Regions from separate parts of the Rhizobium sp. ERR 1071 genome, predicted to be linked through region 2. Evidence: predicted binding sites of a transcription regulator. Region 2 holds the regulator's gene; each other region holds the start of a gene.
The links. The regulator PhoB, encoded in region 2, activates phosphate uptake and scavenging genes when phosphate is short. The targets are predictions, from matches to a motif close to TGTCATNNANCTGTCAT.
Positions count from the first base shown of each region.

Region 1: the regulator PhoB is predicted to act here: its motif matches at 5,394-5,410, upstream of FBZ99_RS22380 (alkaline phosphatase).
Region 3: the regulator PhoB is predicted to act here: its motif matches at 5,268-5,284, upstream of FBZ99_RS14775 (inorganic phosphate transporter).

Region 1 covers NZ_VITM01000006.1:306,686-317,116, reverse strand. The annotation lists gene FBZ99_RS22405 (LLM class flavin-dependent oxidoreductase) at 1-390, opposite strand, end outside; gene FBZ99_RS22400 (winged helix DNA-binding protein) at 517-1,074, shown strand; gene FBZ99_RS22395 (ABC transporter permease) at 1,081-2,373, opposite strand; gene FBZ99_RS22390 (ABC transporter ATP-binding protein) at 2,370-3,056, opposite strand; gene FBZ99_RS22385 (hypothetical protein) at 3,061-3,525, opposite strand; gene FBZ99_RS22380 (alkaline phosphatase) at 3,600-5,354, opposite strand; gene FBZ99_RS22375 (Lrp/AsnC family transcriptional regulator) at 5,655-6,134, shown strand; gene FBZ99_RS22370 (SAM-dependent methyltransferase) at 6,278-6,994, shown strand; gene FBZ99_RS22365 (TerC family protein) at 7,164-8,147, shown strand; gene FBZ99_RS22360 (hypothetical protein) at 8,216-8,527, shown strand; gene FBZ99_RS22355 (exopolysaccharide biosynthesis protein) at 8,576-9,205, shown strand; gene FBZ99_RS22350 (hypothetical protein) at 9,381-10,097, shown strand.
Region 2 covers NZ_VITM01000003.1:532,304-542,734, forward strand. The annotation lists gene argF (ornithine carbamoyltransferase) at 1-611, opposite strand, end outside; gene FBZ99_RS12675 (aspartate aminotransferase family protein) at 685-1,884, opposite strand; gene FBZ99_RS12685 (GcrA family cell cycle regulator) at 2,309-2,836, shown strand; gene phoB (phosphate regulon transcriptional regulator PhoB) at 2,926-3,609, opposite strand; gene phoU (phosphate signaling complex protein PhoU) at 3,641-4,354, opposite strand; gene pstB (phosphate ABC transporter ATP-binding protein PstB) at 4,405-5,220, opposite strand; gene pstA (PstA family ABC transporter permease) at 5,236-6,570, opposite strand; gene pstC (phosphate ABC transporter permease subunit PstC) at 6,567-8,048, opposite strand; gene FBZ99_RS12715 (substrate-binding domain-containing protein) at 8,111-9,145, opposite strand; gene phoR (phosphate regulon sensor histidine kinase PhoR) at 9,330-10,431, opposite strand, start outside.
Region 3 covers NZ_VITM01000003.1:939,118-949,548, forward strand. The annotation lists gene cyoC (cytochrome o ubiquinol oxidase subunit III) at 1-378, shown strand, start outside; gene cyoD (cytochrome o ubiquinol oxidase subunit IV) at 375-779, shown strand; gene FBZ99_RS14745 (SURF1 family protein) at 965-1,729, shown strand; gene FBZ99_RS33335 (hypothetical protein) at 1,969-2,247, opposite strand; gene FBZ99_RS14750 (histidine phosphatase family protein) at 2,275-2,841, opposite strand; gene FBZ99_RS14755 (CbtB domain-containing protein) at 3,087-3,296, shown strand; gene FBZ99_RS14760 (CbtA family protein) at 3,309-4,049, shown strand; gene FBZ99_RS14765 (hypothetical protein) at 4,084-4,710, shown strand; gene FBZ99_RS14770 (GCG_CRPN prefix-to-repeats domain-containing protein) at 4,783-5,091, opposite strand; gene FBZ99_RS14775 (inorganic phosphate transporter) at 5,332-6,939, shown strand; gene FBZ99_RS14780 (MucR family transcriptional regulator) at 7,149-7,598, opposite strand; gene FBZ99_RS14785 (helix-turn-helix domain-containing protein) at 7,769-8,356, opposite strand; gene FBZ99_RS14790 (EAL domain-containing protein) at 8,457-9,245, opposite strand; gene FBZ99_RS14795 (sugar phosphate isomerase/epimerase family protein) at 9,579-10,352, opposite strand.

The DNA of each region.
Region 1 (10,431 bases), on a different contig from region 2:
TTCCGGCTGGTTCCAACCGGCAACTATGTTGAGGCCGATCCGTCCTCTGCTGATTTGATCGATCGTCGCGATTTGCTTGGCGACGACGACTGGATGGTTCGCGGCCGTGTGAATGGTGGCAAAGACGTTAATGTTGTTCGTGCTAGCGAGCAAGCTCGCCGCCCACGTCATCGTTTCCAGCACATTGCCATGAAAATTGGTGTCGCCGCCATATCCGATCCATCGGGCGATCGGCAACATGAAATCGATACCTGCTTCATCCAGCTGCTGGGCCAATTTCAGATTGTTGTCCCAGGAATTGACCCAGCGTTCCGGCACTTTGGTAACGCTCATGCCACTGGAGCAATTGCTGGCGAAGGTGCCGAGCAAAAATTGCCCTGCGGCGAACATCGAGTTCTCCGACATTTCGTTCCCTTTATTTTTTGATATAATTTACGATAGAAATTTTATTTGAAACTTGAAACTTGTCAACTCTCGCCGTCTTGGCGTCACCGCAATATCCCGCAAAGGAAGCATATGAGCACCGAAACCGAAGACCAGAAGGGCCATCCACGCGGCTTGGATCGAAGCTGGCATCTGGCGCAAACACCGCTGCAAGTGGACCTGACCGAATTGGAATTTGCCCTCATGCGCGCGTTCGAAGCGTTCGGACGCTGGCAAACCGAGTGTCTGGCTTCGGTCATTGGACTGGCAGCAAGCGGCCCTGAGAATGCCATGCTCCATATAATTCGCATGCATGATAGGCCTAAATCCATCAAGGATCTCGCGCGCCTGTCCAATCGAGAAGATATCCCGAACATGCAGTACAGCTTGAGAAAGCTGGTCGGTGCAGGACTGGTAGAACGAAGGGGCAGCGGCCGTTCGGGGGTGACATATTCGGTGACAGAAAAAGGTCGAGACGTCACAGATGAATACGCCGCAGTGCGCTCGGCCCTTCTGGTAAAAGCTGTGCAAGGCGTTCCGAACATGGGCCGCCGTTTGGAGGAAGCGTCCAGCACATTGGACTTGATGACCGGGATTTATGAGCACGTGGCCAGAAGCGCAGCGACGCATCGCCGTTTTAAGGACGACTAGACTTTCTTAGGCGCGCAGTGCGGCAGCCGGGCTGGAGCGTAGCGCGCTGAACGCCGGCACGATGGAGATGATCGCGGCAACGGCTGCAAAGCCTCCGACAAGCCAGAGATCATCGAAAGAGAAACCGACGGGCAGGCGCACGGCGGTCGCTGCCGCCAGCCTGACGGAGATAACCAGCGCTGCCGCGTAGCCGAGGGCGATACCGAGCAGGATGCCGGCGGCGAACAGGACGAAGAGCTCGCCCCAGACGAGCGTGATGATCGAGCGGACCGGTGTTCCAAGCGCCCGCAAGGCGCCGATCTGCCGGCGCCGCGAGCCGACATGCATGATGGTGACCAGCACGATCGCGGCAATCACGATCGCCTGGGTCCCAAATGCGATCGCCAGCAGCAGGCTGCGGGCATCGCCGAGCGTTGCATAGAGCCTGGTCAGCACCTCAGCCGGGAAAATGCCGAGTGTCGTACCCGTGCGGTATTCCTGCCGCAGGCGATAAGCATCGGCAATCGTCTTCGGCTTGACCAGAACGGCCGGAACGCCGGGCGTCTGCACGTCGAAATGCTCGTCGAGCGGCGCATTGGCATCAACATGACCGTGCTCATGGTCGTGGCCTTCTTCGCGCCCGTCGTCATGCTGATGCGGCTCGGCTGCGCCATGCACATTGGCTTCGTCGCCATCATCGTCGTGATGGTCCGCGCCATGCATTCCGTGCAACTGCCAGACGGCACGGATCGGCACCAGGATGGCGCGATCCCAGGCTGTTCCCGTCGGCGCCATGCGGCCGGTGATCTTATAGGCGATGGCCGTATGGGTTTCGCCGCCGGTCTCGGCCGTGCCATGCATTGGTTTGACTTCCGCGCCGGTCGGCAAGGCGACATCCGAGCCAACAACCGCTTCGCCGAGACGCGCGAACATCACCCCCTGCGAGAGCGACGGCGAGAGGGACGAAATGAGGCCCGTGGTCGTGCCGACAATCGGATGTCCGTAGGCGGAATCGCCGAAGCCGACCGGTGCCGCCAGTTCGACACGCGAATCACTGGCAAGGCGAGACAGAACGGCACCCTCCATCAGCGGCAATGGCGCCGGCTGCAGGAAAACGGCGGAAAGCGCCAGCTGCGTTTCACTGCCGGCAGCACCGACAAGCAGATCGAACTTTTCCGCGGCGCGTGCGCTGCCGAGGCGAACTGCCCGCTCCTGCAGAGTCACCGTCACGCTCAGCGCGACTGACAGGGCAATCAGCACGACAACCGCTAACGCCCCGCTCCAGAAGCGCCTGAGGTCGGCAAGAATGAAGGTGATCATCGCGCGGCCACCTCCTGGCTGTCTTCCTCGATGCGCCCGTTTGCCAGATTGATGCGGCGGCCAAGGCGCTCGGCAAGTGCAGCGTCATGCGTGACGACGACAAGCGTCGTCCCCTCCTCGGCCGAAAGCTGCAGCAAAAGCTCCGCGACATCACTACCCGCCTGACGATCGAGGCTGGCGGTCGGCTCGTCGGCAACGATGACGCCGGGACGCGACAGCAGTGCGCGGGCAACGGCAACACGCTGCATCTCGCCGCGTGACAAGGTTTCGATCTTCTGCTGCGGTCGGGCGATACCGGTGACAGACAGCAGATAAAGTGCGCGTTCCCGCTCCTTGGCCGTAAGGCGCCGCGTCAGCTTGATCGGCAGCACGACATTCTCGAAGGCGGACAGGCCGGGAAAGAGATGAAAATCCTGCATGATAAGGCCGATATTGCGGGCGCGGAACGCATCGCGCCGGCCGGACGACAGGCGTGTGATCTCCGTGCCGCTCCAGGATATGCTGCCATTACCGACATCTTCCAAGCCGGTAATGGCGTTGACGAACGTGCTTTTGCCGGAGCCTGAAGCACCGGTGATCGCAAGCCTGCCGCCCGCCGGCAGATGGAAGCGGTCGATGGCGAGAACCGGCGCGGCCAGGCCGGGAAACTGCATTTCAAGACCGGAGATATCGAGCGCAAGCATGTGTTCAGACGGTCCTGAACGATGCGTCGCGGAGACGCAGCTGGCTGATGAATCCGGTTTCCGGATCGGTCCACGAGCCAAATTCCAGCACGCCCCGCGCCGTGATTGGCGCGTTGTACTGCACGAATGTCTGCTTGGAAGAGAGATAGACGACCATGATGTTGTCGGGCCAATCGGCATCGGAAGAGCAGAACGGGCAGAGCGACATCGGGATTTCCGTGAGCACGAAGAAAGCGGCCTCGGCCTTCAATGGCGGCGCCATGAAGCCATTGATGGCGACTTCCCTGCCGCTCAGCTGCTTCACCTTGTCGGAAAATTCGAGCCCGAGTGGGCCGAAGCTCTTATAGAGTTCGCCGAAGCCCAATGTCTCGGCGGCATTCGCACGTGCCGCAATGCCCATGACCGGCAAAATCGCGGCAGCGGCCAAGAAGCCCCGACGATTGATGGTGGCGATCCTGTCCCCGGACATCGCATATCCTCATGAAAGGTGAACAGACAGGCAGCCTCGAAGCCGCCTGTCATGGTCATACGATCTGTAACAACTTACATCTTTTCGGAGCCGAACGCGAAAGTATCGGCCAGCACACGGTAGACATCGCTCTGTTCCATGTAGCCACGGAAGCCTTCGGCGCCGGGACCAGCCGCCTGCAGCACGACATCATCGACGGCGTGGACACCGCTGTCCTCGTCCCGCGGAATGTTGCCCTGCACGAAGACGGCACCGGGCACGTCCTTATAGGCTTCATTGGCGACGTATTCCTTCTTCTCGTTCTGAACAGCCGGCACGAAAGGACCATCGAGCTTCGGGCGGAAGGTCTCGTAGTGGTCCGGACCATTGTTGGCGGCCATGAACAGGCGACGCGAAACGTCGACGCGATCCGGATAGCCGTCGCCATCCTTGTCCTCATAGTTCGGGAAGCCGGCAGCCGCATAGGTGCCGACCTTCTCGCGCATCTCGGTGCCCTTCTTTTCGTCATCGACGGTGCCGATGATCGAAACGCCATGCGTGTGGTCGCCGGTGACGACAACAAGCGTATCCGGATTCTTGGCCTGAAACTCGCGGGCGACGGCAACGGCCTTGTCGAACTCGATGGTTTCGACCAGAGCGCGATCCCAGTCGAGCGGATGGCTCATCTTGTCGATGGAGGCACCTTCCACCACCAGGAAGAAGCCGTCCGGGTTCTTGGCAAGCTTATCGAGCGCGACCTTGGTCATGTCGACCAAGCCCGGCTGGTTCGGAAACTTGTCGACGGTGCCCTTCTTCAGGAATTCACGATCGAGCGTGACGTCAAGGTTGCCGGTGTGGAAGAGACCAAGCAGCTTGTCCTGGTTGGAGCCGGCAGCCGCCGCCAGTTCGTTCTTGTCGGTCGCAACGGCATAGCCGGCATCCTTGAAGAGCGCGATATAGTCCTTGTCGTCCTTGCGTTTGGAGCCAGGAACGCTCTTCGCCAGGAAATAGGCCGAGCCGCCGCCGAGCAGGACATCCGGCTTGACGTCGTACATCATGCCGACGATCTCCGCCTTGTCGCCGCGCTTGCGGGTATGGGAAACGAGCGCTGCCGGCGTCGCATCTTCGACTTCGGCCGTGGTGACGATGCCGAGCGACTTCTTGCCGGTGCGGCGCAACGCCTCGCCGATCGTTTCGACCTTCGGGTCGTCCAGGCTTGCCGGCGTACGGTCGGCGTAGACGCCGAGGGCGTTGACGGCCGACTTGTGGCCGGTCATGTAGGCCGACATGGTATTGGCGCTGTCGGTGGCAATCGCAGAGGTCGAGGAGGTGCCGATGAAGGCGACCGGCGGGATATCGTCCATGGCAAGACGGCCATTGGCCTTTCCTTCGGTCATGCCCTTGGACATGATGCGGGCGCCGGTTCGGTGTGCAACAGAGAGGCCGTCGCCGAGCAGGAAGATGATGTTCTTGGCCTTCGGCGTGGCCGACGTGCCATAGACATCCCAGTTGACGGACTTCTTCTCGTCGCCGGCCGAAACCTCGACCTTGTACTGGCCGGGCTTTGCGAGCTTGATGCCGCGCAGGATCAGGGCCGATCCGAGTACCTTGTCTTCAGCGCCCTTCTCTTCTGCGACGAAATCAGCCGCCTTGCCGAAAACCGCGTCGTAGCTTTCGCCGTTGACCGTGACCTTCACGTCTTCCGGCTTGACGACCTTGTTGAATTCCACCTTGAAATCGAACGGAGAGCCGGCAAGTACCGTTGCCCGGTCCAACGGATAGACTGTCGCTGCATGGGCTGCGCCGGACATCAAGGCCGCAGACATCATGGCGAGAAGAAGTTTACGCATTTATACCCCCTGCGTTTGGTTGCTTCCCGCTCCCCACTTATAAAAGCCAGATGACAATCACGTAAAATGGAGTCAACTTTCTCAACCGCTAATTCCAAAACGACGATCGGTAAGTAAGATTGATTGTGTGTGCCGCATCTAAAATGCCAGCCGAACCTACGGACCTTCTTTCCAATTCGACACAATCCGCGCAACCTTCGTCATGCAAGCTAAGCCGACATTCATGATGTCAAACTTGCCATCCTCATAAGATAAGCGAATACTACACACGCTTCGTGAGGATTCTCAGAGTTTTGTGCAATGGATGAACAGCTCGACAAATTGGATCTGCGTCTGCTGGAGGAGCTTCAGAAAGACAGCAGACTGACGAACAACGAGCTCGGCGAGCGCATTGCGCTTTCGCCGTCGCAATGCTCGAGGCGACGCACGAGGCTGGAGGCAGAAGGCTATATTCGCAGCTACCAGGCCAATCTCGACCGGCAGAAGCTGGGGCTGGACATGCTCGTCGTCATCTCGGTGACGCTTGCCACCCACAACAGGGATAATGCCCGCCGGTTTTCGCAGCTCATCAACGGTCTGCCGGAGGTGCTGGAAGCCTATGCGCTGACAGGAGAAATGGACTATCACCTGAAGGTCGCCACCCGCGGGCTTACCGATCTCTCCCGTTTCGTCAACGACGTGCTGCTTCCGCATGAATCGGTCCAGCATGTGAAGACGGCAATCGTCCTCGATACTCTCAAGACCTTCGAAGGATTTCCGATCGCCCTGCCGCAAGGCTGACATGGCGGCGCCGACGTTCGATGATCGTTGTTGCGCGCCCTTGCCCTACCGGGCATCATGGGCAAGTTTTGAGGGCTTGCTTTCGGCGCATGCAGCCTTTCCAATCACGCCAAAGACAATATCCTTGGCGAGGACAGGCTTGCATGACCGGCACGGACGTACAGACGCGGCATTTCGAAGAATTTGCCGAAGTTCTGCTCAGATGTAATCATCTATACCATCCCAGCAACGATTCCATTGCCTTGCGCAATGCTGTCGAAAGCAGGCGCCAGATCGAGATATTCGACTATAGTCGTTCCGCCGATGCCTTCACGCGTGCGTTCGGAATGCGAAATTCACTGAAGTGCCTGCAGGTACTTACCAGCCTCGAAGCAACGGTCCACAAATATAGAAGGGTATGCGATCTCGGCTGCGGCTCGGGCGCCTTCAGCCTTGCCTTTGCCTATCTTGCCGGAAATCCCGAGCTCGAGGTTTACGGGCTGGACATATCCGAACATCAGCTCGCTCTCGCCAGGGAGCTGATGTCAGCGGCTGGCCTGCCGGGACGTTTCCAGTTCGAGCAACGAAGCCTGCCGGCGCAGATCGGGTATCTTCCCGACCTGACAATCTCCTCTTACTGGTTTTGTGAAAATGAGCATGTGATCGACGATCCGCTGCTGTTCGACCTTGTGGCCGGACAGGAGATATTGATCGTCGATTATGAAACGATCATCGGCCGCATCGCGACCTGTCTTCCGAAGGGATTCCATATTCTCGCGCGGCATACCGCCCAGGTCGAAATTCCTCCCGCCCTGGCTGATTTCGTCGCGCAGGAAAGGGCAAGCGTTTACGGCATCCATATCGGTCGAACCAACCCTTAGACGCTACGTGACATTGTCGTCTTTGCAAAATGCACGCAAACCCTTGAAACGCCGACGTCGGCTTCCCAGCTATTGGCCAACCCGCTGGTCCGGGCCCCTCTGGTGAGAGCCGTCGGCGCTCTCGCGATGTCGGACCTTTCCGACACCGCGCCGACAGGGGTTTTCCGACATGGAAACGTCTTTGCTCTTCGTGGAGTGGCTGGGAAAGCCGCTCTGGATGTGGGTAAGCTTCCTTGCGCTCGTCATCGCCATTCTCTCCTTCGATCTCGGTGTGCTGCATAAGGAAAACAAGGAGATCGGTGTCGGCGAGAGCATCAAACTCTCCGTTCTCTACATCACGCTCGGCCTCGCCTTCGGCGGCTGGGTATGGTGGTATCTCGGTGCCGATTCCGGCCTGGCCTACATGACGGGCTTCGTCGTGGAAAAGACGCTGGCTCTCGACAACGTCTTCGTCATTGCCCTCATCTTCGCTTTCTTCGCCGTGCCTCGCCTCTATCAGCACCGCGTGCTCTTCTGGGGTATTCTCGGCGTCATCGTGCTGCGCGCGATCATGATCGGCGTCGGCACGACACTGGTGGCCGAGTTCTCCTGGCTGCTCTATGTTTTCGCCGCCTTCCTCATCATCACCGGCATCAAGATGCTGGTCGTGAAGGATACCGAACCGGATGTGTCAAAGAACCCGCTGGTACGCTTCATGCGCAGCCGCTTCAACGTCACCGACCACCATCATGGCGAGCGCTTCTTCGTCAAGCAGCCGCATCCGCAGAACGGAAAAATGGTCTGGTTCATCACGCCGCTTTTCATGGCGCTCGTGCTGATCGAAGTCGCCGACGTCATCTTTGCCGTGGATTCGGTTCCTGCGATCTTCGCGATCACCACCGATCCGTTCATCGTCTATACGTCGAATATTTTCGCGATCCTTGGCCTGCGTGCCCTCTATTTCGCGCTTGCCGCCATGATCCACCGCTTCCGGTACCTGAAGCCCGCGCTCGCCGTCGTGCTCGTCTTCATCGGCTCGAAGATCTTCGTCGCCGATATGCTGGGTCTCGAAAAATTCCCGGCCGTCCTCTCGCTCGGCATCACCTTCGCGATCATTGCAAGCGGCGTCGGCTGGAGCCTGCTGAAGACGCGCGACAAGGCTGAAAGCGCCTGACGCCATGAGGTGCCCCGCTTGGGGCACTTCCCTCCCCGCTTCAAACAGATTTCCGACAAGGTACAGACATGATCTCCAATCTCCTCGCAGCCCTTTTTGCAACTTTCGCCCTTGGCCCGCTTCAAGCCGAAATCGAGCGGCATGCCGCTGCCGCCGGCCAGCCTGTCGGGATCATCAGGCAATCGCAGGCATGTCTCTCGTCCGAGGTCCCGGCACTGGCGCAACGCGCCTCCGAAGACACTTTCTGGACGATTTCAACCGTCATCGGCCTGTCGACCGGCTGGAGCAGCCCTGCCGATCTGCTCGATAAAAGCAATCCGGACTGCGCGCCCGTCATCAGGCTTATCCAGGGAAAGGGCGAAGGTGTCGATGAAGCCTGACGCTTTGTGCAAACAAGAAATTCCGGTGACCTTATCTGGTGATGTCCGATGACAGAACAGGCTGCCGATACGACTGGGCATGATGACAGGGCATCCACTCGCCTGCACCATCTCGCCAGGCTCACCCATGAGCAGGGCGGCATCTCCATCGGCGAGGTGCTCAGCGGCCTCGGGCACACGAGCATGGCCTTTACCATCCTCTTTCTCTCGCTGCCGGCACTGATCCCGATCCCAGGACCGTTCGGCGTCGTCTTCGGAAGCGCTCTCGCTCTGGTGGCGGTGCAGATCGCACTGGGCCGCCGGAGGATATGGCTACCGGCCTTTATCAACCGACGCCGGCTTTCGCCAGTAATCGTGGAACTCATCGTACGCTACAGCGCGCCGATCCTCGCCAAGGTCGAAACTGTCGTTCGTCCGGGCCGTCTGGCCGCTTTCACGGGCGGCACCATGCAATGGCTGCTGTCTTTTCCGATCTTCCTGCTGGCCGTCGCCATTGTCCTTCCGATCCCGCTCGGCAACTATATGCCGGTCGTTGCCCTCATGGCGATCTCAGTCGCCCTGATGGCACGGGACGGTTTGCTGATCCTGGCGGCGCTGTTCGTCTCAGCACTGGCCTTCATCGCCACGGCCGGTCTCATTCAGTTGGCTTTCACCAGCCTGAATGCGATCGGATCGTAAGCATCCTATTCAGTAAGGAAGACAGCGGATGATTTTGCGGCCAGTTGCCGCGCTTGTCCGCAACAGCCTTTTCGCGTCTTGCCAATAGCGGCAAGCCTGCCATCTATGCCAGCGGCGCATTTCTCAGCCATTAGGTTCCGGCCTGTAAAATCATCAGTGCAGAGGATTTCATCGCATGCCATCAAAGCCCCCGTCTTTCGTCCGCATGATTGCCCTCGGCAGCTCCGTCGCCATCGCGCTTGGCGCGCACACGGCGACGGCGCAGGAAATGCCGGCTGCCTCTCAGTGGCCCGACACGCCGACCTCGCGTCTGGAAGCACTGGCAATCCTGCAGACCCTGAATGCCGATCTCCTCAGCAATGCCAGTGCCACGCTGACGCTCGATCGCTGGTGTGCTGCGCATAAGCTTGCACCGGATGGCTCGAAAATCGTTGCGCAGCGCGTGCGCGGTCAGGACAAGCCGGCCGACGATTCAATCCGGAAGCTGCTGGCGGTCGGACCTGACGAACCTGTCGCCTATCGTCGCGTTCGTCTGGCTTGCGGGGATCGTATTCTGTCCGAGGCGGACAATTGGTACGTGCCGGCAAAGCTCACAGCCGAAATGAACAAGTCGCTCGATACGAGCGACATCGCGTTCGGCCGTGCCGTTCAGGCTCTCAATTTCACCCGCACGAACCTGTCGGCAAAGCTCCTTTGGTCGCCGCTCCCGCAAGGATGGGAAACCGGCGCCGATCTGCCGCCATCCGGGAGCGGGTCTCTCGCCTTGCCTTCCTTTCTTCTCGAACACCATGCCGTGCTGAAGCTGCCGGATGGAACACCATTCAGCGCACTGATCGAAAGCTATACCAGCCGGGTGCTGGACTTTCCCGCTCCCCATCTGCCATCGCAGTAAGTGGCCGACCACTTTGTCGACCTGATCCAGACACCGAAGAGCGACATCGGCAACACCCCGACATCGTAAGGGATGATGCCGTTGCATTATCCGGAATTTTACGCGCCCGCCGTCCATGGATAGGTGAGCGAGCAAATTCTGTCCTTCAATCTGGAAGACGGCTTGCCGCGTTTGCAGAAGCAGCACACCCCACCTCGTGACGCGGCATAAGCCCATCAAGGCTTTGTTGGCGCCCTCACCGCCTCAAGTCCGCCATATTTGCGCCGCGATCGCTGAAGAATGCTGGCGCAAAACGGATGGAGTCGATCAATGACAGGCGAGCAATTTTCCTCGT
Region 2 (10,431 bases):
ATTTCGGCGCCCTCGTTGCGGGCCCAGTTCAGATAGTGATCCTTCGGCTCGGAGCCAAGGGGTACCGCCATATTCATGCGATAGCCGAAGCGCGCGGCCCCTTCGATCAGCGAATGCAGCACGTTGTTGCCGTCGCCCGTCCAGGCGAGCGTCTTGCCCTTGATCGGGCCGCGATGCTCTTCGAAGGTCATGATGTCGGCCATGATCTGGCAAGGATGCGTATCGTCGGTCAGCGCATTGATGACGGGAACCGTCGCATGTTCCGCCAGCTCCAGCAGGCGCGAATGATCGGTCGTGCGGATCATGATGGCATCGACATAGCGCGACAGCACCTTGGCCGTATCGCCGATCGTTTCGGCGCGGCCAAGCTGCATTTCGGTGCCGGAGAGGAACAGCGTCTCGCCGCCCAGCTGTCGCATGCCGACATCGAAGGAAACGCGGGTTCGGGTGGACGGCTTCTCGAAGATCATCGCCAGCATCTTGCCGGCCAGCGGCTTGTCGGCAGTGCCGGCCTTCTGCGCGCTCTTTCGCACGATCGCGTCATCGATGATGTTGCGCAGATCGGCCGCCGGAACGGCAGAGAGGTCGAGAAAGTGTTTCGGAGAAGCCATGTCCTTACCTGTGCTCCAGAAAAAACAATAACGCCCGCGTGGGGCAGGAACGCCCCATCTACGGGCGTTGAACTCAAGCCGATTTCTTGGTGCGAGCTGCGCGCGCACGCTCGGCGGCACGCTCCAGGCGGGCAAGACCTTCGCGTGCTTCTTCGGCGGTGACGACCAGCGGCGGCAGAAGGCGGATGACGTTATCGCCGGCCGGCACGCCGAGCAGATGCTCGGCACGGATAGCCTGCAGCAGCTCTGCCTGCGGAATGGCCGCCTTGATGCCGAGCATCAGACCTTCGCCGCGAACGTCCTCGATGATGTCAGGAAAACGATCCTTGAGCGAGGCGAGCCCCTGGCGGAAGACCAGCGAGACATCGCGCACATGCTGCAGGAAGCCTTCGGCAAGCACGATATCGAGAACGGCATTTCCGACCGCCATGGCGAGCGGATTGCCGCCATAGGTGGAACCGTGGGTGCCTGCCTTCATGCCTGAGGCGGCTTCCGCCGTCGCAAGGCAGGCACCGAGCGGGAAACCGCCGCCGATGCCCTTGGCGACAGCCATGATATCAGGCTTGATGCCGGCCCATTCATAGGCGAAAAGCTTGCCAGTGCGGCCGACGCCACACTGTACTTCGTCGAGGATCAGCAGCAGGCCGTGTTCGTCGCAGATCTCACGCAGCCCGCGCAGGAATTCATTGGTGGCCGGACGGATGCCGCCCTCACCCTGGACCGGCTCGATCAGGATCCCGGCTGTCGCATCCGTGATGGCGGCACGCACGGCATCGAGATCACCGAACTGCACTTGGTCAAAACCCGGTGCCTTAGGCCCGAAGCCCTCGATATACTTCTCCTGGCCGCCGGCGGCGATGGTCGCGATGGTGCGGCCGTGGAAGGCGCCCTCGAAGGTGATGATGTGGAACTTTTCGGGATGCCCCTTGGCGAATTGATAGCGCCGCGCCGTCTTGATGGCGCATTCCAGCGCCTCGGCGCCCGAATTGGTGAAGAATACCTTGTCGGCGAAGGTCGCTTCCGTCAGCCGCTTCGACAGCTTCTCCTGACCGGGCACCTCGTAGAGGTTCGACAGGTGCCAGACCTTGTCGGCCTGGGCCTTCAATTCGGCGACGAGATGAGGATGGGCGTGACCGAGCGAGTTGACCGCGACGCCGGCTGCGAAATCGAGGTAGCGCTCGCCATTTTCGGTGACCAGCCAGACGCCCTCGCCTCGCTCGAACCGTAACGGAGCGCGCATATAGGTGTCATAAAGCGGCGTGGTCTCGGCCATGGCCATATCTCCTGATCACAACTTTAAGGACCGATCGCTTCGATTTGATGAAACGGGTCCGAAAAAATCAAAAATGCCGCCTTGCGGCGGCCCGGGCACTATTGATGTTTTGCATCGCGATGTCAACAAAACTGGCGTTTTAGCAGGTGCGAGATAGCGCTTGCGGGCAAAAGAGATAGGTTCGGCGGCGCCTATTGCAGAAATGCCACGCCTAGGCAGCAAGTTGGGGAAAACCTCGAAATCGATTCCTCAAGATTCTCGCGACTCTTGTCACGGAGTCAGCCTCACACTAGGTTAAAAAGCAATTGCTAGACTGCATGCGGCGGAACTAGTCACCACAATTTTAGAGCGTTTCGCGCCTCGTTCCCATGCGAGGCAATGGTGAGGGATTCTGCCATCGGAAACGCGACAGCGGAGACAGGGCATGAATTGGACAGACGAACGCGTCGAGAAGCTGAAAAAGCTATGGTCCGAAGGGTTGAGCGCCAGCCAGATCGCTGCGCAGCTCGGTGGCGTGAGCCGTAATGCCGTTATCGGCAAGGTGCACCGCCTGAACCTTCCTGGCCGAGCGAAGGCGGGCGGCACGGCAACCGCGACGCGCACGCCAAAGCGCAGTGCCGCGGCTCCTCGCGCAACGACCTACGGCTCGCGCGTCGCTACCCGCACCGTGGTCGCCCGCCAGCAGGGTGCAACCATGCTGAAGGAAGAGATCGAGATCGATTCCGTCAATGAAATTCAGTATCGCCCGGCATCGAACGTCGTCGTTCCGATCTCCCGCCGCCTCGGCCTGACGGAGCTGACGGAACGCACCTGCAAATGGCCGGTCGGGGATCCGCTGAAGGACGACTTCCACTTCTGCGGCAATGACAGCCCGGATTCGTCGCCCTACTGCACCTATCATCAGCGCATGGCCTACCAGCCGGTGCATGACCGCCGTCGCAACAACGGCTGAAAGTTACCGCAAGACAAAGAGAAACGGGCCCCTCGAGGCCCGTTTTTCTATTTCCGCCGCTATTTAGTAACACCCGAGCGGCAAGCCGCTCAGGCTTCCATGGAATAGCCCGCGCCGCGAACGGTACGGATGACATCCTGCATATTGGAGAAATTGAGCGCCTTGCGCAGACGGCCGACATGGACGTCGACCGTGCGTTCATCGACGTAGATATCGTGCCCCCATACGCCATCGAGTAGCTGCGAACGCGAGAAGACGCGGCCTGGCGAGGACATCAGGAACTCCAGCAGGCGGAATTCTGTCGGCCCCAGCCGGACTTCGCGGCTCTTGCGGTGGACGCGATGGGTTTCGCGGTCCAGCTCGATATCGCCGCAACGCAGCACCGTGGAGAGAACCTCCGGGCGGGCGCGCCGCAGCATCGCCTTGACGCGGGCCATCAGCTCCGGCGTCGAGAACGGCTTGACGACGTAATCGTCCGCGCCGGTCGAAAGTCCGCGCACGCGCTCGCTTTCCTCGCCGCGAGCCGTCAGCATGATGATCGGCAAGCGCTCCGTCTCCGGCCGCATACGCAGCCGGCGGCAGAGCTCGATGCCGGACACGCCGGGGAGCATCCAGTCGAGGATCAGGAGATCGGGGATGCGCTCCTGGAGACGCAGCTCGGCCTCATCACCTCTGAGGATCGTGTCGACCTCGAAGCCTTCGGCCTCAAGATTGTAGCGCAGCAGAACGCTAAGCGCTTCCTCGTCTTCTACAACAGCAACTCTCGGAACCATGCGCCTATGGTCTCCTTTCTTCGCTTCCAGATTATTCCGTCACTGCGCCGACGGTGTTGGCGGTATCGTCCTTCGGGCGCTCGCCTTCCGGCTGAGCACCGGTCGCCATGTAATAGATCGTCTCGGCGATGTTGGTGGCATGGTCGCCGATGCGCTCGATGTTCTTGGCGCAGAAGAGAAGATGCGTGCAGGTGGTGATGTTGCGCGGATCTTCCATCATGTAGGTCAGCATCTCGCGGAAGAGCGAGGTGTACATGGCGTCGATTTCCTCGTCGCGTTCGCGGATCGACACGGCCTTATCGGGCGAGCGGGTCGCGTAAACATCAAGAACTTCCTTGAGCTGGCTCAGTGCCAGTTCGGAGAGGTGTTCGATGCCACGAGCGAGACGACGCGGCACGCCCGTGCCCTGAACGGCGATGACGCGCTTTGCGGTATTCTTGCCGAGATCACCGACGCGCTCCAGATCGGAGGCGATGCGGATCGAGCCCATGATTTCGCGCAGGTCCGCTGCCATCGGCTGACGACGAGCGATGGTGACGATCGCCTTGTCACCAACTTCGCGCTCGGCATGGTCGAGAACGACGTCGTCGGAGATGACCTTCTGGGCCAGGGCCGCGTCGCTGTTGACGAGAGCGCGTACGCTGTCGCTAACCATCTGCTCGGCCAGGCCGCCCATTTCGGCAATGCGACGCGTCAGAAACTTCAGGTCTTCGTCATAGGCTGAGAGAATGTGAGTGGAGACCATTTTTCTATCCTCAAGTGAACTGTGTGAAAGGAGCCGCGCGCCTGCCATCATCAACCAAAACGGCCCATGATGTAATCCTGCGTGCGGAAATCGTCGGGATTGGTGAACATCTTATCGGTGTCGTTCTCCTCGACCAGGTGGCCGAGATGGAACATTGCGGTACGCTGCGAGACACGAGCGGCCTGCTGCATGGAATGCGTCACGATGACGATGGTAAAATTCTCCCGAAGCTCGTGGATGAGATCCTCGACCTTGGCGGTTGCGATCGGATCGAGCGCCGAGCACGGCTCATCCATCAGGATCACCTCCGGGCTGACAGCAACGGCGCGCGCGATGCAGAGGCGCTGCTGCTGGCCGCCCGACAGGCTCGTGCCGGCATCATGGAGCCGATCCTTCACCTCACCCCATAGACCGGCCTTCTGCAGACTGGTTTCGACGATATGCTCGAGATCGGCCTTTGAGCGATGCAGGCCATGGATGCGCGGGCCGTAGGCGACGTTCTCGTAGATCGACTTCGGAAACGGGTTGGGCTTCTGGAAGACCATGCCGACGCGGGCGCGCAATTCCACGACATCGATGCTGTCGTCGTAGACATCCTGATCGTCGAGCGTGATCTTGCCGGTGACGCGGCAGGTCTCGATCGTATCGTTCATGCGGTTGAGGCAGCGCAGGAAGGTGGACTTGCCACAGCCGGAAGGGCCGATCAGGGCCGTGACCGTATTGGCGCGGATCTTCAGATTGACGTCGAAGAGCGCCCGCTTGTCGCCGTAGAACACAGAAACGTCCTGGCCGATCATCTTGTAAGGGATCGTCGTCATCTTCTTGGCCAAGGCTCTTTCGCTGGCAGCTTCCGTCATCATGTTCATTTCGTGCGCCCTCCCTTACCAGCGCCGCTCGAAGCGGCGGCGCAGCAGGATGGCGCCGATGTTCATCGCGACGAGGAAGAAGAGGAGCACGATGATGGCGCCGGACGTTCTTTCGACGAAGGCTCGCTCGGCTTCGCTCGCCCACATATAGATCTGCACCGGCAACGCCGTCGAAGGATCGAGCGGCGATGCCGGATAATTGGCGACAAAGGCGACCATGCCGATCAGAAGCAGTGGCGCGGTCTCTCCGAGCGCATGGGCAAGCCCTAGGATCGTGCCCGTCAGAATGCCAGGCATCGCGAGCGGCAGAACATGATGTAAGACCATCTGCATGCGCGATGCGCCAAGACCGAGCGCCGCGCTGCGGATCGACGGCGGCACGGCACGCAAGGCCGAGCGCGTGGCGATGATGATCATCGGCAGCGTCATCAGGCTCAGTACAAGGCCGCCGACCAGCGATGCCGAGCGCGGCAGCCCCATCATGTTGATGAAGACCGAGAGACCCAGCAGGCCATAGACGATCGAGGGGACGGCAGCGAGATTGTTGATGTTGACCTCGATCAGATCCGTCAGCCGGTTCTTCGGTGCGAACTCTTCCAGATAGATCGAGGCAGCAACGCCGACCGGCAAGGCAAGCACGAGAACGGTCAGCATCAGGTAGAGCGAGCCGATCAGCGCGACACCAAGCCCGGCGGCTTCCGGCCGGCTCGAATTGCCCGACAGAAAGAGACCGCTGTTGAAGGCCTTGTGAAGCGCGCCGCTTTCGCTGAGTTGCTTCATCCATGCGACCTGGCGGTCGGAAATCTTGCGATCCTTCTCGCTGACGGTCAGATCGATCTGCCCCTTGTTGGCGGAATCGATGTTGGCGCTGGCCAGAAATGTGACGTTCTGTGTCGTCCCGATGATCGAGGGGTTGGCAACGACTCTGTCGCGCAACACGATCCTGGCACTGTCCGACACCATCGCCATCGCCTCGCGCACAAGCGTGCGATTGGCCGGATCGATGCCAAGCGCTTTCACCAACGCATCGCGCACCAGTACGGGGTAATTGGCAGCGATCAGCACCTTCGGATCGTTCATGCGCTTACCCGTCGGGTCGATTACCTTCTCGGTAAATTCGATCGGCAGGGTGATCGAAGTCTGGACAAAGGCGGTATAGCCTGTGCGGACCACGGTCGAGACCAGGATGATAAGGAAGACGAGACCGAAGATGACGGCGGTCATCCCATAGGCGCGAAAGCGACGCTCGGCGGCATAGCGCCGCTTAATGCCGATATCGCGGTGTACAGACGCACCCGGCGTCAGACCGCGCGGCATGTTGAGCTGAGAGGAAGATACGACGTCGCTCATTCGTATTGCTCCCTGTATCGACGGACAATGTAGAGCGCATAGACGTTGAGGCACAGCGTCAGGCAGAACAGCGTGATGCCGAGGGCGAAGGCGACGAGCGTCTGCGGCGAAGTGAACTCCAGATCGCCGGTCAGCTGATTGACGATCTTCACCGTGACCGTCGTCATCGGTTCGAAGGGATCGAGCTGCATGCGCGCGGCAACGCCTGCGGCCAGCACCACGATCATGGTTTCGCCGATCGCCCGCGACGCGGTCATCAGCAGCGCGCCGACGATGCCGGGAAGAGCGGCCGGCAGCAGGACGCGCTTGACCGTTTCCGAGCGGGTGGCGCCGAGGCCGAGCGAGCCGTCGCGCAGCGACCGCGGCACGGCCATGATGATATCGTCCGACAGCGAGGAGACGTAAGGGATGAGCATCACGCCCATGACGAAGCCAGCCGTCAAAACGCTCTGCGCCTCGATGAAGCTTCTGTAGTTTCCGGTCATAAGCCCGTCGATCTCGGCGGAGATATCGCGCAGGAAGGGGCCGACTGTGACAAGGGCGAAGAAGCCGTAGACGATCGTTGGAATGCCGGCCAGAACCTCCAGCATCGGCTTGGCGATGGAGCGAACGCGAGCCGAGGCATATTCGGCCATGTAGATCGCGGCGAACAGGCCGATAGGCACGGCAAAGAGCATGGCGACGAAGCCGATATAGACCGTACCTGCCAGGAGCGGGATCAGACCGAAGGTGCCCGAGGTCTGCGCGCCGGCGCCGGTGAAGCGCGGGTCCCAGACGGTACCGAAGAAGAACTCGCTGGCCGGCACCATACTGAAGAAACGCGCCGCTTCCGAAAGCATGGAAACGACGATGCCGACCGTTGTCAGCACCGCGATGGAGGAGGCAACGATCAGGGCTCCGAGGATGACCTGCTCGACCCGGTTGCGGGCGCGAAAACGCGGCGCAATCGCGTGAAGGCCATGGGCCGCGCAAAGCAACGACAGGACGATCGCCGCCGCCGCCATGACCATGCGGCTCAATTCGCGCATGCCATTATATCTATTCGCGGCCTCGATCATGTAGCCCGTGGGGCGTACGGCGAGTGGAACGCCCTTCTGCGCCAGCAGCAACTGAAGATCGGCCTTGCCGCCATCGACATCGGCAAGCTCCTGGCTATCGAGCATGCGCATGCCGCGGGCGATGCTGCGCACCATGCCGTAGCTGAGATTGAGCTCAGCCGGCGGCAGAGACTGAACCTCCTCGGGAAAGGATTTGGTCACCAGGCGGTCGATGACGATGGGACTGACGATCAGCCAGGCGCAGATGAGCGCCAGGGGCGGAAGTACCGCCCATATGGCGGCATAGGCACCGTGATAGCCGAGCCGGGAATGCATGGACGAAGACCTGCCGCCCGACAGCGCGGCCGCCCTCACCCGCCCCAGCACGAAAGCGGAGGCGCCGAAGACCGACAAGCAGAGCAGCAGCAGCGATACACTCATTCCCATTCCCCGGCGAACCCCGGGGCAGCCGAAAGCCGCCCTGGTGCCCGACCCTTCAGCAGTCACATGATCTTCCCGCCCGCGAAATCCTTGCGGATCTGGTCGCGTTCAGCATCCGGCGCCGGCACGAGGCCATATTCCGCCAGCGGGCCGTCCGGTCCGATCATCTGATCGCTCGTGAAGAAATCGACATATTCCTTGAGCCCCGGGACCACACCCAGATGGGCTTTCTTGACGTAGAAGAACAGCGGCCGCGATACCGGATAGGTGCCATCGGCGATCGTCTCGCCCGAGGGCACAATGCCGCTGACGGTGGCGACCTTCAGCTTGTCGGCGTTGTTCTGGAAAAAATACAGGCCGAACACGCCAATGCCATGCTTGTTGGCATTGATGCGGGCCAAGGTTTCGGGATAGTCGCCATCGATATCGACTGCGGCGCCATCCTTGCGCACGGCAATGCATTTCTTGGCCTGCTGAGCCGCGTCGGAGAATGCTACCTTGATGACATCGGCCGCGCCGGAAGCCTTGCAGCCGGCAGCAAGCACCTTCTCTTCGAAAACTTCGCGCGTGCCATGCTTCTCGCCCGGAATATAGGCGGCGATTTCAAAATCCGGCAGCGATGGATTGATCTCAGACCACTTCTTATAAGGATTGGCGACGAGCTTGCCATCGACGACGACCTCGGCAGCAAGCGCCTTGTAGAGATCGACCGGTTCGAACCTGATATCCGGATTGCTTTTGTCGAAAGCAAAGACGATGCCGTCATAGCCGATCTTGACCTGCTGGATGTCAGCGACACCGGCAGCCTTGCAGGCTGCGACTTCGCTGTCCTTGATGGGACGCGACGAATTGGCGATGTCGATCGAATCCGTTCCCACACCCTTGCAGAATTCCTTCAGGCCGGCTCCGGAGCCGCCGGACTCGACCACCGGGGTCTTAAAGTTGGTGAAGGTCTCGCCGAAAGTTTCGGCCACGATCTTGGCATATGGGAATACGGTCGATGAACCGGCGATCTGAATTTGATCGCGGGCGGTTGCAGTGCCGGCAAGGGCAACCGATGCAACCAGCGCAAGAATGGATATTTTCAAAGCATTCACAACGAATCCCCCTGATGAGCTTTGAAGAGCGCCGAGGTGGAGGCCACATCCACTTTTTCAGCAGTCCATTCTTACTGGCGAAAACACCGCCCTTTTATGTCAGGCGAGTGAAACAATTATGACAGGCTATATGCCTGATATAATTTGGATAAATCGCCACCTAAACCGGGGCAGGTAGAGCTTGTCAGAAGCGAACCGTAAAGTCGGTTCCCTTTCCGACTTCCGACTTGACGATCAGTCTGGCGCGATGGCGGGTCAGAATGTGCTTGACGATGGCAAGCCCGAGACCGGTTCCCTTCTTGGACCGGCTATCCTCAACGTTAACGCGATAGAAGCGCTCGGTCAGGCGCGGCACATGTTCTGCGGGTATCCCCGGCCCCTTGTCCGAGACGACGACCTCGACGGCCTGGCCGGCACCGTTCAGCAGCGAAACCTCGACCGACTTGCCTTCCTGGCCGTATTTGCAGGCATTCTCGATCAGGTTTTCGAAGACCTGCACCAGCTCGTCGCGATCGCCCAATACTTCCACCTTGCCCGCCGGCAAATGCAGATTGATGCTGACATCGAGATCACCGGCCAGCGGCAACAGGGAGTCTCGCACGTGGCCGAGCAGGGGCACGAGATCCACCTTCTGATCCGGCGCGATATGCGACTTCAGCTCCAGACGCGACAGCGACAGGAGGTCGTCGACCAGCCTGCTCATGCGCGTCGTCTGATCGAGCATGATGCCGAGGAAACGCTGCTGCGCCTTCGGATCGGCTTTGGCAGGTCCCTGGATCGTCTCGATGAAGCCTCGCAGCGACGCCAGCGGCGTGCGCAATTCGTGGCTGGCATTGGCGACGAAATCGGATCGCATGCGGTCGATGTGGCGCAGCTCCGATATGTCGCGGAAGGAGAGCAGGAAGAGCGCATCTTCCTGCCTGTCGATCTCCGGCAGATCAATCGGCGCGATGCGGACGACATAGACCCGTTCCGAAGGCAGGCGCTCGGAATGCTCGATCTGGTTCGGCGTATTGGTCGCGATGGTCTCGCGCACCATGTCGAGCAGACCCGGCGAGCGCAGCTTGGAGGAAATATGTGCGCCGATCGGAAAGGCACCGAAGGCTTTTTCGACGGCCATGTTCTGCACCAGCACCGATGCCTCTCGGTCGATGATCAGCACTGGCATATCGAGTGCTGCCAGTCCTGCAAAGGCGGTGCGGAGCAGGGCTTGCGCATCAACGGACGGAGTCTCGGCCTGCGACGGAACCTCGACCCGCTCGACGAGCGGCGGGCGAAGCAGTGTG
Region 3 (10,431 bases), 410 kb from region 2:
ATCACCTATGGCTTCGCCATGCTGGCAATGGAGAAGGATAACAAGTCGGGCACGCTGATGTGGCTGACGATTACGGGCATCTTCGGCGCCCTCTTCATCTTCTTCGAACTCTATGAGTTTTATCACCTGATCCTCGACGGTGCCGGCCCGCAGCGCAGTGCCTTCCTGTCCGCCTTCTTCACGCTGGTCGGCACGCACGGTCTGCACGTCACCACCGGTATCGTCTGGCTGATCACGCTGATGGTGCAGGTCGGCCGCTATGGATTGATCCCGGAAAACAAGCGCCGCCTGATGTGCCTTTCGATGTTCTGGCACTTCCTGGACGTCGTCTGGATCGGCGTGTTTTCTCTCGTCTACCTCATGGGAGTTCTCGGATGAGCTCGAACGCTAACCATTCGCATCATTCCGGCGACGCCCACGGCCACGATCACCATGGCGGCCACGAGGCGGCGCACGGCACCTTCAAGAGCTACATGACGGGGTTTATCCTCTCCGTCATCCTGACCGCCATTCCCTTCTGGCTGGTCATGGCCAAGGTCATCCCCGATCCGGCCGTCACCGGAGCGATCGTCATGATCCTCGGTGCGATCCAGATCGTCGTGCACATGATCTACTTCCTGCACATGAACACCCGCTCAGAAGGCGGCTGGAACATGATGGCGCTGATCTTTACGATCGTGATCGTCATCATCGCGCTGTCCGGCTCGCTCTGGGTCATGCATCACCTCAACGCGAACATGATGCCCATGTCGCCCGAGATGATGCGCAACATGCCGTAAATTCGAACGGCGGGCCTTCAGGCGAAGGCCCGCCCTCTTCCGGCGTGAAATCCGCCGGGTGCTGCGCGTTGCATGCTTGAAATGCCGAAAGCCGCAGCCAAATCTTCCCGACCGCGCATGATCTTCAGCGAAGAGAATTGAACCTCCCGAAATCATGCGGCAGCGCCTCCCCGGAGATCAGCGCCATGACCGATATTTCCTCGAACACCTCTCAGGGCAAGCCGCGCACGACGCTGACCCTGGTCATCTGGGTGTCGCTGCTTCTGCTTCTGACGGCCCTCCTCATCGGTCTCGGCACCTGGCAAGTGAAGCGGCTGCATTGGAAGCTGGATCTGATCGCCCGGGTCGATGCACGCGTGCATGCTCCGGCGGTTCCGGCTCCCAGCACCGCAGAGTGGGCGGACGTCACGGCCGAAAACTCCGAATACAAGCATGTCCAGGCAAGCGGCACTTTCCTCAATGACAAGCAAGTGCAGGTCTATGCCTCGACCGCTCTCGGCGCAGGCTATTGGGTGCTGACGCCGCTAAAGCTTGCAGATGGCACGATCATCATCGTCAACCGTGGCTTCGTGCCAACCGAGAAGCGCAATCCGGCGACGCGCGCCGAAGGCGAGATTTCCGGTGAGACCACCGTTACCGGCCTATTGCGTATCAGCGAGCCCAAAGGCACGCTGCTGCGTTCAAACGTGCCGGCGGAGGAGCGCTGGTATTCGCGCGACGTGGCAGCCATCGCCGAGGCCCGGGGGCTGCAGAACGTGGCGCCCTACTTCATCGATGCCGACGATGCGAAAAATCCCGGCGGATTGCCCGTGGGCGGGCTGACGCAGATCACCTTCCACAACAGCCATCTCGTCTATGCCATCACCTGGTACGGACTGGCCGCCATGACATTAGGGCTGGCAGTCTATCTCGTCTATTTCGAGCGGCAGCGGGCAAAAGTGGCTCGTTGATCGCCACCCTTTGCTTTCACGTAATTTCCGACGCGAAACCGCGCTTTTGCTGAAACTACTCTAAGGTCTGTGGAGATTCATCGTGAATTAAGGGCGGCTGCGGCGAGATGGGTGATAGCACCATTAATGCCGTGTGGATGGGAATGTTATGATCGAAGTTGGATTCGGCGATGGTTTGAACAAAAGATGAAGGTGCTGAAGCAGCAGTCTTGAGTTAGCGCTCCTCACGATAGATAGTGTCAAGTAATAGCCTGGAAATATTCAAAATAATGGATTGGTTCCCTATAGTCTTCATTACGTTCAAAGTTCTCGTGTTGGGCACGGGCATGTTCTTCGCCATCAAATGGCATCATGATCAAGGAAAGAAGAAATAACGAAACCAGCGAATCGTAAGCGCCTGCCGAACACAGCTTGTCACTGCCGCTACGTACCGGATCGGTTGGTTGCAGACAATACGACGCCATCTTCGCCCATTGGGTGTCAATCAGAATAAGCGGTCCATCAAAGGCTTGAATCACATCAAGCCAATGTGAATCCCACAGACCTTAGATCGATATCTTCGGGAAGCGAAGCTGCCAGCGCCGGCCGTCGCTCGTCATTTCGACAATCCCGAACGGCTCGACATCAACAGCCCAGAATGCCGCAGGCGGCGCCTGCAAGGCCTGCAGAACGGCAGAGCGAATGACGCTCGCATGGGTGATGATGACGATATGGCCGGCATCCTCGATATGATTTCCCATCCATTCGCTGACACGTTTCATGACCGACAAGAGGGCTTCGCCGCCATGCGGCGCGACCGACGTGTCCGTCATCCAGAGCGCGAGGGACTCCGCATCCCTTTCATGCAGTTCGGCTAGTGATTGCCCCCGCCAGTCGCCATAATCGCATTCGCGCAAGGCGACATCCGGGATAGCGTCGAGACCGAGGACCGCGGCGGTCTGGCGCGCGCGCAGAGCCGGGCTCGCCCAGACCCGATCGATCGCCCCCAGCCTGAAGGATAAGGATTGAGCCTGCTGAGCCGCCTTCGCCTCCAAGGGTTCGTCATCCGGAAAGCAGCCATTCCGATTGGCTTGCGTTGCCCCATGGCAAATCCAGCTCAAACGCGTTTTCATGAAACTTCCTCTATTCCATCCCCCGGTGCGCTCTTGTCGCGATTTAGCATCGCAGTGGCGCTTGATTGACAATTATATTTGCAGATAGCTATAAACTTGCACTTGCGGGTGTGGAAGCCGGTGGAATCCCGGCGCGGTCGCGCCACTGTAATCGAAGACGGACGAGTTCCGCCTCCGAGAGCCAGACCCTTCCCGCAAGAACCCTTCCGCAAATGGAACGCGCTTTTCTTAAAGAGGGAAATACAATGTCCGACACCACTTTCGCCCCAACCGCAGTTCCACAGCCGATTCCGCTCGGCCAAATCCTGCCCTGGGCTATTTTTGCCGGCCTGCTGATGCTGCTTGCGATCTATTTCATCGGCGCAGAAGAAGGCGCGACCTCGCTCTTCTCGGGCATGTATGTGCACGAATTCGTGCATGATGCCCGCCACCTGCTCGGCTTCCCCTGCCACTAAGGGGTCAAGCACATGGTTGGACGTCTTTTGCTCCGCGGCATGATCGTCGGGGCCTTGACCGGTATTTTCGTTTTTGCTTTTGCCCACATCTTCGGCGAACCGCTGGTCGACTGGGCCATCGGGTTTGAAGAAAAGGCCGCGCAGGCGGCCGGCGAAGCTCCTGAACCAGAGATTGTCAGCCGCGCTACGCAGGCGGGCATCGGCCTCTTCACCGGCAGCGTGATCTTTTCCACCGCAATCGGCGGATTGTTCGCGCTGGTTTTCTCCTTCATCTACGGCCGCATCAGCCCCTTGGGTGCGCGCGGCACGGCAGCGCTGCTCGCGCTCGCCGCTTTCGTGACGATTTCGCTCGTGCCCGATCTCAAGTATCCGGCAAACCCACCGGCCGTCGGCAATCCCGATACGATCGGCGCGAGAACGGAACTGTTCTTCATCATGATCGTTGCCTCCGTCGTCGGCATGATCGTCGCGGTGGGCTTCGGTCGCAGGCTGGCAGCGCGATATGGTTCCTGGAACGGTGCGATCATTGCCGGCATTGGCTACATCGTCTTCATCGCGCTGATCCAATATCTGCTTCCCCCCATCAACGAAGTGCCCGAGCAATTTTCCGCCGTCGTGCTCTGGCGCTTCCGCGTCACCTCGCTCGGCATGCACGCCATTCTCTGGACGACGCTCGGCCTTGCCTTCGGAGCCTGGGCGGAACGTCAGTTGCCGCAGACACGTTACGGCAATGCGGCCCTACGCCGGGTTTAGTGTGGTAAATAGATCGCATCCCGCGCATGGCAACATGCGCGGGAGACGCCTGTATCCAGGTGGCGTCCTGTTTGCAATCTTCTGTCTCATCGTTGCAGGTTGGCCAGTTTCGGTTGCCGCACATGGCAGCGGCTCCTCCGGCAGCCAGGCCGGCATTCCGATTCCCAGTCTCACCCATGGCGAGATGGCTGTGATCTCTCCCTATTACGGGCGGATCATTTCGCTTGCCGAGAGCATATCGGATACCGACGAAACCTTCCGCCGTCTCCTGAACTTCGCGCAGATCCAGCGTGCCTATTGCCTATGGGGCGTGATGCCAGGCAGCGTCAGCGACGAGGAAAGCCCTTTCAACGAATGTTCGCACGCCTATCTTGCGGCTGCAAAAGCAGTGCTGCTGCAGATGCGTGCCATGAAAGTGGAAAAGGAACCGGTCGACGACCTCGTCTCCGATATCGATCTGGCACTCGTGCGCAACAACCTCTCGCTCATCCTGTGCAAATTCAGCGGCGAGAATTTCAATACGGCCGATCTCATCCGGCCGAAGCTTGCCGATATCGCGCTTCATGCGAAAAGCCTTGCTGCGATCTTATCGGCCAGCCTGTTCGTACTTGCAGGGCTATGGCTAGGCGCGCGCGCATTACGGCCGCAAGCTCAATCTTAGGAACCGCTGCGCACTGTTCCTCGAGCTGGCCTTAACAAAACACCGCCGCGAAGTGCGGCGGTGTTTCTGATCTTACCAGTAACGCGGGCGATCGCGCCAACGGTCATCGCGCCAGCCATCGCGATGATGGCGATGGCCGTGCCAACCCCATGGCGGCGGCGGTGGCGGCCTGTAGTAACCCCAGCGCCGGGGCGGCGGACCCCAGCGATTGGGGCGGCATTCGCCCCAGCGCGTCAGGTGCCAGCCACGACCGCAGGCATAGTCAACTTTCACGATCGGCGCTGAGGCCGCTGTCCCAACGGCTGGGATAGGCATTGCCTCTGCCGAAGATACAACCAGGCTGCCAAACAAGGCAGCGATGGCAATCACGGACGATCTCATTTTGATGGCCCTCTATCCAAGTCCCTTACATGCGGGATTTAACCCCTTGAGGTATGAACGCCGGCTGAACCGAAAAAGGCCATTTGACGGCGAAATCAAGATCAGACCAAACGCCTGACCGCAGCCCAGAAAGCGTCCTGTTGCCGGTATTTGCGGCCAGCCGCAACCTACTCGCGCGTCACGAGAGTTTCATGAAGGAGGCTTACACCAACGATATCAATTGCCATAAAGGAGTTTGGGATGGTCGACCTCGCTTCAAACACTTCGGAGGGTGGCAATGCCAACCATCCAATTCACGGCGCCGGTAGTTCGGCAAAATGGTTTCTGCCGATCTTCGGTGTCGTCGTGCTGGCCGGCCTTGCCTATGTCGGCTATGCCCTTGGCAGCGACCTCGCCGAAGCTGCCGCCGTTCCGTGGATCCTGCTCGGCCTGGCGCTGCTGATCGCGCTCGGCTTCGAATTCGTCAACGGCTTCCACGATACTGCCAACGCCGTCGCCACTGTCATCTATACGCGCTCGCTGCCGGCGGAATTCGCCGTCATCTGGTCGGGCTTCTTCAACTTCCTCGGTGTTCTCACTTCGTCGGGCGCCGTCGCCTTCGGCATCCTGGCGCTGCTGCCGGTCGAACTCATCCTGCAAGTCGGCTCCGGCTCCGGTCTCGCCATGGTCTTCGCCCTATTGACCGCCGCCATCATCTGGAACCTCGGCACCTGGTATCTCGGCCTGCCGGCCTCGAGCTCGCATACGCTCGTCGGCTCGATCATCGGGGTCGGCCTCGCCAACCAGTTCCTGGCACCCGCCGGCTCCGCCACCAGCGGTGTCGACTGGTCGCAGGCAAGCAGCGTCGGCATGTCGCTGCTCCTGTCGCCGATCATCGGCTTTGCCGCAGCTGCAATATTGCTGCTGGTCGCCAAGGTGCTGATCCGCAATAAGGAGCTTTATGAAGCGCCGAAGGGCAATACGCCGCCGCCTATCTGGATCCGCGGCCTGCTGATCTTCACCTGCACCGGCGTCAGCTTCGCTCACGGCTCGAACGACGGGCAGAAGGGCATGGGCCTCATCATGCTTATCCTCATCGGCCTGGTGCCGACGGCTTTTGCGCTGAACCGCACACCCGATGTCAACTATCTCGAGGCTTACAAGGCTGCCTCAACGCAGGTCGAGACCGTGCTTGGCAAGTATGTGAAGCCCGGCGTTGCCGCTCCGGCCGATCCGAAGGCTGCGGTCAGCGATGCTGTCAAGAGCAAGATCTGGTCGGATGCGACCACGCCGGCACTTCAGGCCTACATTCACGCCACCAGCGCCGAGATCGCCGCTTATCCGAGCGTCGAGAAGCTGCCGAACGGCCTCGTCAGCAACGTTCGTAACGACATCTACCTGATCGGTGAATCGCTGAAGCTGATCGACAAGCAAAAGCTGCTGCCGATGAGCGCCGACGACCTGAAGGCCGTTACGAACTATCACGCCGCCGTCGATCACGCGACCAAGTTCATTCCGCTCTGGGTGAAGGTCGCCGTGGCACTGGCACTCGGCCTCGGCACGATGGTTGGCTGGAAGCGCATCGTCGTCACCGTCGGCGAAAAGATCGGCAAGACGCATCTGACTTACGGCCAGGGTGCTGCCGCCGAAGTCGTCGCCATGCTGACGATCGGTGCTGCCGACCATCTCGGCCTGCCGGTCTCGACCACGCACGTCCTGTCCTCCGGCGTCGCCGGCACCATGGCCGCCAACGGTTCCGGCCTGCAATGGTCGACCGTTCGCAACATGCTGATGGCCTGGATCCTGACGCTGCCAGCTTCGATCGCGCTTGCCTTCGTGCTGTTCGTCGTGCTGCGCCAGGTCTTCTAATCGTCGCGATAAAGGCGTCGAACATTTTCGATAAGACTATGGCGCCCCTGACGGGGCGTCATTTCATTTGCAGCATTCCGCCGGCAGACGCGGCACTGCGGCCGGCATCGCAAAACGCATCGAAAGCGTTCGCGAGATCCGCCTGCATTCCCACGGAGCATCGAAGCCGAGCCGTCAGGAGCGCATGAGGCGCCTGTTTGCGGATTGCTTCAGCCGACGCCTTCCCTCTTGTTGCCGTTCGCACCGAGGCCGGAAATCTTGGCAAGTTCCGAGCGACGGTTGGCGTAATTCTGCGCAACCATCGGATAGTTGGGAGCAAGTCCCCATTTCTGTCTGTATTCCTCGGGCGTCATGCCATAATGCACGCGCAAATGGCGCTTCAGGGTCTTGAAGCGTTTGCCGTCTTCGAGGCAGACGATGTAGTCGTTTGTCACCGATTTCTTCAAATCCACCGCCGGCACCAAGTTGCTTCGATCGACGATCGAAGCCGACCCATCCAACGTTTGCAGCGCCTCGTGAATATCCTTGATAAGCCTGGGGAGGCTGTGAACAGGGATGGCATTATGGCTGACATAGGCTGAAACGATCTTCACGCAGCCATCGAACAAAGCAGGCGTCTTCTGGGGTACGGGGTCTTTTCTCTCGCTGAAAGAATCCATGATCTTTTCCCGGATCTCATTTGGTTCCTCGTGCGCCGCCCCGCTCGAATTGCATCATGCGCGATACCCGCAGCCGGGCAGCGCGCCGTTTCGATTTGCGCCCTGTTCCAGGAGCGCGATCCCGGTTTGGTAACCGGGGTACAATGCGACCGCATGAAATGCGTGCGCAATCACAGCCGGTAGCTTTTCGCTCCGTATCCCATATCCGCAGCGGTCTGCGGCAGTTCGCCGGCGGAGTCCGAGAAGTAGACCGCCAGCTTGTTGCAAAGAGTGACGAGCGGCATGCCGAGCATGAACGCCGTATGAGTGGGATCTCCGCCGCAATGCTGCAGCGTCTGGAGAATAAGCTTGCGCTCGACATCCTCCATCGTCTGGCCGACGAGGCTGCTAACGGCGGTATCGACCGCTCCCTGCAGCAAACGGCCATCGCCAAGATGGAGGGTGATCTCCTCGATCAATCGATTTTCGCTCGCGGTCACGATAACGACATCATCAGCATGACCGCCGAGCTCGCACAGGACGTAGAGCCCGGTCTCGGTATCTATGCTGACGCGGCCAATCGCTTCTGCCGCCTGATCGCAGATAAGAACATGCGGCTCGGTTCCGCCGACGAATGTGGCGACCAGCTCGCCGCTCCCGGAAAAGACGATGCGAAGCCGGCTCACAAAAGCGCGCAGCAATGTCTTTGTCTTGAGCTCGCTCGCAGCCCGGGCAGCCGAGATCTGATAGGCCGATGTGAAAGCCGGCTGCTTCATCATGACCTCACCTGCAGGGCCTTGATGGCAGGCTTCGGCGAAAGACCGGCAGACATACGCCATGCATAAGGTTTGGAGATCGCGGTCATATTCGGCGGGAAAATCATTCCACCCCCCGCAAGACGGCTTTCCGCTTATAGCGCCGGAGCTGGGCCAAGGAAACCGGCTTCGACAGCAGGAAGCCCTGTACATGCGTTGCGCCCGCTTCCCGCGCCACATCGAGTTGGGAGCTGGTTTCGATACCCTCGACGACGACAAAGGGAGCAAAGCAGGCGGCAAAACCGACGAGATGGGAGAGGCTGTCGCTTCCGTCGCGCCCTTGCCTGTTATCCCACACAAAGGCTGCATCGATCTTGACGATATCGGCGGGCACCTGCAACAGCGATGCCGGCGTGGCGAAACCCGACCCGAAATCGTCAATGGCGATACGACAGCCGAGGTCACGGATCATCTTCATGCGTTCGATGGATGCGCCAACCACGGGATAACTTTCGGTGACCTCGATGATGAGGCGCGAAGCAAGCTCCGGGCGGCGGCTGATTCGGCCGAATACATCGGCGAACCGATCACGGCGCGACAGGCTGGTGGCGGAAAGATTGAAACCGAGAACCAGCGCCTCATCCGCAGTCAGATCGGACAGCACCATATCCAGAATGCGCAGATCGAGATCGAACCAGCGATCCTGCCGCTCGAGCAGCGAGACGAAGGTGCCGGCCGTGTGCACGGTGCCGTCCGAGTCCGTTACGCGCGCCACGCTTTCCGCGTAGAATACCTTGCCGACATTTCCGGCATCATGAATCCATTGCGCCGCAAAACCCAGGCCACCTTCAGCGATCGCCTTCAAGATCAGGGCTCCATGCCCCTCCTCCTCGCGGCTTGCACTACCGTTCATCGGATTTCCCTTTCGGGGCGACGCGGCGATCGAGGAACATCCAGGAGCAGGAAACAGCGGATGATGAACGGCGCGTCTCGCTCCGAAACATCGGATTCCGGTGTCCATAATCCGCCTCTTCCATCTTCCAGACACCCTCAAACCTCAATCATTGAGGCCCCCTTCATCGAGCTGGAAATATTGCGCCGAAGACCATAGTCAACCCGGCACGGATATGCCTACGAGATAGTTATTTAATAATTGCTAATACACTAATTAACTAGCGCTGCAAAAGTCAATCTCCGCGCAGCTTCTCCCGCACAACTAAACTAAAATATTAATGCTCTTCAACAATTATTCAGCACTTGCCGTTTGGGACCACCAGCCACTTTGCCGCGCCGCCTGCAGGGCTAAATCCAGAGGCGGCAGATCCTGGTGCCACAATCTTTCCCACTCCAGACTCATGATGCCGGCATAACCATCGGCATCGAGCGCTGACCGCAATGCCGCCATCGGGAACTCGCCGGTACCGGGGAGCACGTAACTATAGGGCAGTCTCGGCCCCGGCACGGAAACGCTGTCCTTGATGTGGAGATGGTGCGTGTTGCGCCGAACCTGCTTCCAGGTTTCGACGGGATCTTGCCCGCCCTTGCGCCAAGTATGATGCGTATCCCAGATAAGAGCGCAATCGGGCGCTATTTCAAGGAAGCGTGGAATAGCGTCCGGCAGCGCAAGGAAATCATGTGTCTCGACGACCATAGCGGCATGAAAGCCTTCACGCTCCGCAGTCTCACGCCACCATTGCAGCGTCGCCAGCGCCTCGGCCAACTCGCCCTTGTCGGCGGTTTCGCCGCCGTCGAAAACCCGGAGCGAACGAACGCCGACGGCCTCCGCCCATGGAAGATAGCGCAGGAACTCCTCCTTCGCCTGCGCTGTCCCGCCGACAAGACGCAGCGAAGTATTGAAGGCACAGACGCTAACGGGAGAGGCCTGCAGCACTTTGGCCAAGCCGGCCGGAGAACCGAACCTTTCGGTGAAATAGGCAACCAGATCGACAGTGCCGCCAAGGGCGCGGATTTCGATGGCGCCGATGCCATGCTTCGCTGCCAATCCGAGGGCTTCGCTCAATTCGAATTCCGCACATCCCAGTGTGGAAAATGCCAACATTGTCCGCGACCTGTCACTATCAACTGTGATCACCAGAGCC